2 linked regions of the Congzhengia minquanensis genome follow. The protein of the gene in region 1 interacts with the protein of each later gene in a pairwise test. Links are inferred from orthologs where the notes say so. Each region holds a gene or a part of one and is shown in the gene's direction. Other genes may lie near its edges.

Evidence for each region. Proteins that work in one complex are often made in the same cells at the same time.
Region 2: the proteins of grpE (region 1) and groL interact in binary tests that used the Escherichia coli proteins (3 or more experiments, as listed by UniProt). The link is inferred for Congzhengia minquanensis from one-to-one orthologs.

The regions. Positions count from the first base shown.
Region 1 is NZ_JACRSU010000002.1:56,194-59,209, reverse strand. Bases 44-3,016 are described here. They hold grpE (nucleotide exchange factor GrpE), read left to right. Parts: upstream 44-1,233; coding sequence 1,234-1,800; downstream 1,801-3,016. Other genes in these bases: dnaK (molecular chaperone DnaK), read left to right, coding at 1,845-3,016; hrcA (heat-inducible transcriptional repressor HrcA), read left to right, coding at 170-1,228; holA (DNA polymerase III subunit delta), read left to right, coding at 44-58. Outside these bases: more of holA, read left to right, coding at 1-43. UniProt on the Escherichia coli protein: Participates actively in the response to hyperosmotic and heat shock by preventing the aggregation of stress-denatured proteins, in association with DnaK and GrpE. It is the nucleotide exchange factor for DnaK and may function as a thermosensor.
Region 2 is NZ_JACRSU010000001.1:471,834-474,748, reverse strand. Bases 25-2,896 are described here. They hold groL (chaperonin GroEL), read left to right. Parts: upstream 25-579; coding sequence 580-2,214; downstream 2,215-2,896. Other genes in these bases: H8698_RS02225 (HAD family hydrolase), read left to right, coding at 2,312-2,896; H8698_RS02235 (co-chaperone GroES), read left to right, coding at 276-560. In the rest of the region: H8698_RS02240 (BaiN/RdsA family NAD(P)/FAD-dependent oxidoreductase), read right to left, coding at 1-12; more of H8698_RS02225, read left to right, coding at 2,897-2,915.

The DNA.
Region 1 (3,016 bases):
GAGCCAGGGTGACAAAACCGTGCTTTTGCAAAGGCTGATTGCCGATTTTGCCGGATAATTTTGAATTTCATAAAAAATTCATAATTTATTGCTTGACAATTCTGTAAAAAAGTGATATTTTAATGTTAGCACTCGATAAGGTAGAGTGCTAACAACGAGGTGAAGGGTTATGGAAATGAATGAAAGAAAGCGAAAAATACTTCATACCATAATAAATGAATATGTGACGAATGCGGAACCAGTCGGTTCACGGCATATCGCAAAGAACCTTGATTTGGGGCTTTCCAGCGCGACCATCCGAAACGAGATGGCCGATTTAGAGGAAATGGGCTATTTAGAACAGCCTCACACGTCGGCGGGCAGGGTTCCGTCGGACAAAGGGTATCGGTTTTATGTTAACGAACTGATGAACGGCTATGAAGTGAGCCAACGGGACATAGATCTGCTTGCCGTTGCTATGGAAATGAAGCTGAACCAGTTTGACAAGGTTATCCGGCAGGCGTCTGTGGTGCTTTCACAGCTTACAAATTACACCGCTGTTTTAATGACACCTGAAATGAAACACGGTGCGATCAAAACCATTGAACTTGTTCCTGTTGACGCATCTTCCATGCTGATCATTCTGGTAACAAACGAGGGCATCATGAAAAACAAGCGGGTTTACATCCCAAAAAATGTAGACCACAAAATCATCCCTCAGGTTTCAGCACTGATGAAGGAGAAGCTTTCCGGCCTGCTTTTAAATGAAATTGATGTGAAAAAAATCAATGAAATTAAAAAAGCACTTGGTTCAAATTATGAAATGCTGTTTCCGGTGCTGGATTTTATTTCCGATATTATTGACGACATTCAAAAGGAAACGGAAATCTACTTAAGCGGCGTTACGAATATTTTTAATTTTCCCGAATACCGAGACGTTACGCGCGCCAAAGAGTTTATCGAGTTTTTAGACGACAAACAGTCCGTTGCCAAGGTGTTGTCGGACGCAGAAGAAAACGACGAGCATGCAATTCATGTCCGAATCGGCAGCGAAAACGGGCTGGATATTATGCAGAATTTGAGCCTTGTCACCACGAACTACCACTTGGGGGGGAGAGCGGCGGGCCGGCTTGGTATTATCGGACCGACTCGAATGAACTATTCTAAGGTAATTGCAAATATTAATCAAATATCCAATTACCTTGACAGGCTTTTAAAAGAACTGTATATTGATGACAATGGAGAGTGATGAAAATGGCCAAAAAGCCAACAAAGGAAAACGAAGTGAAAGAAAAAGAACGCGTGGAGGATGCCGTTCAGGAAGAAAAGGAGCCTGTCACTGCTAAATCCGGCGAATTGGCGGAAGAAACACCAGAGGAACCCAAAACCGTTGAAAAAGAGAAATATGATGAGGTTTACGACAAATATTTAAGGGTTTTGGCGGAGTATGACAATTATAAAAAGCGCACGCAGAAAGAAAAGGACGAAATGTATAGCCTTGCGGTAGCCGAAACTTTAGAAAAGCTGCTTCCGGTGGCGGACAATCTCGACCGGGCAATCTCAGCGCTGGACGAAACGGAACACTCTGAATTTTCAGAAGGCGTGAAAATGGTGTCGAAACAATTTTTTGAAATTTTAGCGAAAATGGGTGTGGTTGAAATTGAGGCACTGGGCACACAGTTCGACCCCAATATTCACAATGCGGTGATGCATGTTGACGACGACGAGTATGACGCTAACGTTGTGATAGAGCAGTTTATGAAAGGCTATAAATATAAAGAAAAAGTGATTCGGCATTCTATGGTAAAGGTTGCAAATTAACATTGTTAAAAATTTATTTGTTTATATATTAGGAGGAATGACTTATGGCAAAAATCATTGGTATTGACCTTGGCACAACGAATTCATGTGTAGCAGTTATGGAAGGCGGGGAGCCTACCGTTATTCCAAACGCCGAAGGCGGAAGAACAACCCCTTCTGTGGTTGCATTTTCTAAAAACGGCGAAAGACTGGTTGGGCAGGTTGCAAAAAGACAGGCAATTACAAACCCTGAAAGAACAATTATCTCTATTAAAAGAGAAATGGGAAGCTCGCAGAAAACAGACATAGACGGAAAAAGCTATTCTCCCCAGGAAATTTCGGCAATGATTCTGCAAAAACTGAAAGCCGATGCAGAAAGCTATTTGGGCGAGCCTGTAACACATGCGGTTATCACTGTTCCGGCTTATTTTAACGACGCACAGAGACAGGCGACAAAAGACGCAGGCAAAATTGCGGGACTGGAAGTTCAGAGAATTATCAACGAGCCTACGGCGGCAGCCCTTGCTTATGGCATGGACAAAGACGGTGACCAGAAAATTATGGTTTACGACTTAGGCGGCGGAACGTTCGACGTTTCTATTTTAGAGCTTGGCGACGGCATTTTTGAGGTGCTTGCAACAAACGGTAACAATCGCCTGGGCGGCGACGACTTTGACCAGAGGGTTATCGACTATTTGGCATCTGAATTCCAGAAGGAAAACGGAATTGATTTGAAAAACGATAAAATGGCACTCCAGAGATTAAAGGAAGCTGCTGAAAAAGCAAAAATTGAGCTTTCTGGCGTGACGACCACCAATATCAATCTGCCGTTTATTACAGCAGACGCAACAGGACCGAAGCATTTAGACGTTACCTTGACCCGTGCAAAATTTGACGAACTGACACACGACCTGGTTGAGGCAACCATGGAACCCTCGAAAAAGGCGCTGGCCGATGCTGGCTTATCTGCAAGCAACATTGACAAGGTGTTGTTAGTCGGCGGATCTTCCAGAATTCCGGCTGTGCAGGAAGCAGTGAAAAATCTGACAGGCAAAGAACCCCACAAGGGCATTAACCCGGACGAATGTGTTGCAGTTGGCGCTGCAATTCAGGGCGGCGTGCTTTCCGGCGACGTCAGCGGCGTTGTGCTGTTAGACGTAACACCGCTTTCACTTGGTATTGAGACCTTAGGCGGTGTGTTTACAAAATTGATTGACAGAAACACCACCATTCCTGC
Region 2 (2,915 bases), on another replicon or contig:
TGTTATTTTCAACCGATACACGCTCCTTCATACTCATTAAAATTAGTATATCAGAAATCAAATAAATTTACAATATTAAAGAAAAATAAAGAAAACATGCAAAAATGAAAGTAAAAAGAAGAAATAGAAGCATAATTTGTATAAATCGCGTTTGATAAAGTTTGCCAAAATCAATCTTTTTGAGTAATATATAACTATGTTAGCACTCGTTGGCATAGAGTGCTAACAACACAAGAGTTAAAAAATAAATTGACATAAACAGGAGGTAAAACGTTATGAACATTAAACCTTTGGGTGACAGAATCGTCATCAAAATGGTGGAAACAGAAGAAACAACAAAGAGCGGAATTGTGCTTCCCGGCTCTGCAAAGGAAAAACCGCAGATTGCGGAAGTAGTTGCAGTTGGCCCCGGCGGCATGGTGGACGGAAAAGAAGTTGTGATGGAGCTTTCCGTTGGAGACAAGGTTATCACAAGCAAATATGCCGGAACGGAAATTAAATTAGACGGCACAGAGTACACAATTTTGAAGCAGGGCGACGTCCTTGCAAAATTAAACTAACGGGAGGTAAGGAAAAATTATGGCAAAGGACATTTTATTTGGTGAAGAAGCAAGAAAAGCTTTGGAAAAAGGCGTAAACCAGCTTGCAGATACCGTTAAGGTTACATTAGGCCCCAAGGGCAGAAACGTTGTGTTAGACAAAAAATTCGGCGCGCCGCTCATTACCAACGACGGTGTGACCATTGCAAAGGAAATTGATTTAGAGTGCCCCTTTGAAAACATGGGCGCACAGCTTGTGAAAGAAGTTGCAACAAAGACAAACGACGTTGCAGGCGACGGCACCACAACCGCAACCCTTTTGGCGCAGGCTCTGGTGCATGAGGGCTTGAAAAACATTGCGGCAGGCGCAAATCCCATGATTGTGAGAAAAGGTATTCAAAAAGCTGTTGACGCGGCTACAGACTATATTCTGTCGGCTAGCGCAAAAGTAAACGGCAAAGAGGATATTGCCCGCGTTGCGGCTATTTCTGCTGCTGACGAAAAAGTTGGCGAACTGATTGCAGACGCAATGGAAAAGGTTACGCACGACGGCGTTATCACCGTTGAGGAGTCGAAAACCGCTGAAACATATTCTGAGGTTGTAGAGGGCATGCAGTTCGACCGCGGCTACATCTCGCCTTACATGGTAACGGACACCGACAAGATGGAAGCTGTTTTAGACGACGCTTATATCTTAATTACCGATAAAAAGATTTCCAATATTCAGGATATTCTGCCAATTTTAGAGCAGATTGTGAACCAGGGCAAAAAGCTGGTTATCATTGCCGAGGACATTGAGGGCGAAGCCTTAGCAACCCTGTTGGTGAACAAGCTTCGCGGCACGTTTACCTGCGTTGCAGTGAAAGCTCCGGGCTTTGGCGACAGAAGAAAAGAAATGCTGAAAGACATTGCCATTTTAACAGGCGGTGAAGTGATTACCGAAGAACTGGGCTTAGACTTAAAAGAGACACAGCTTTCACAGCTAGGCCGTGCCCGCCAGGTAAAAGTTCAAAAAGAGAACACCATTATTGTTGACGGCGCAGGCGATGCGGAAGAAATTAAAGCCCGTGTTTCTCAGATTAAAGCTCAGATTGAAGAAACCACCTCTGATTTCGACAAAGAAAAACTTCAGGAACGCCTTGCAAAACTGGCTGGCGGCGTAGCGGTAATTAAGGTTGGCGCTGCAACCGAAACAGAAATGAAAGAAATGAAGCTTCGCATAGAAGACGCACTGGCTGCTACAAAAGCTGCAGTGGAAGAGGGCATCGTACCCGGCGGCGGAACAACATATATCAATGCTACAAAGGCAGTTGCAAAGCTGTTAGACACTCTTTCCGGCGACGAAAAGACAGGTGTGCAGATTGTGTTAAAAGCGCTTGACGAGCCTGTGAAGCAGATTGCGAAGAACGCAGGTTTGGAAGGCTCTGTTATCGTTGAAAAGGTGAGAGAGTCTGCTGATGCAATCGGCTTTAACGCATTGACAGAAGAGTATGTTGACATGATGAAGACCGGTATCGTAGACCCCACAAAGGTTACGCGCTCCGCACTTCAAAATGCTGCAAGCGTGGCTGCAATGGTGCTCACCACAGAGAGCCTGGTTGCAGACAAACCTGCTCCTGAACCGGCTGCCGCACCCCAGATGGGCGGCGGAATGCCCGGCGGAATGGGATTTTAAATAAAACAAAAACAAATATCCCCCATTGAACCTGGGGGATATTTTTTCTCGTTTGGGAAAATGTAATAGGGAATACAATTTTTAAGCAGGAGATAGTATGGATAAATACGCGATCTTTTTAGATATAGACGGAACGCTTTCCACAGGCGGCAAAGTTCCGGAGGAAAACTCCCGCATGATTCGTGAAGCGCAAAAACAAGGCCATTATGTTTTTATCAACACGGGCCGTTCGTTTGCTTATGTGCCCGAGCACGTGAAGGCTTGTGCAGATTTCGATGGATTTGTCTGCGGCCTGGGTGCAGATGTGAGAATCCATGGCGAGCAGGTTTTGTCCAGAACCTTTTCCACAGAGCTTGCTATGAAGCTCTCTGAGCTGTTTTTGCCAATGCCGGAGCACGTGGCGCTGTTTGAAGGGGAAGACCACATCTACTTTACGAAAACCTGGTATGATGTGCCGTTTGGCATACAAATTTCGTCACCGGAGGATTTTAAAACGAAATATCCCGAAGCAAAAATTTCGAAATTTACCTGCGAGCCAGTGGAAAAGGAATTGCTGGCGCCCGTATTAAACGAGCTGGTGCTCTACGACCAGGGTTCCTATTTTGAAATGGCGCAAAAGGGGTGCACCAAGGCGACGGCAATGCAGTTTGCGGCAGAATTTTTAAACATTCCCCACGAGCAGTGCGTCGCCATTGGCGACA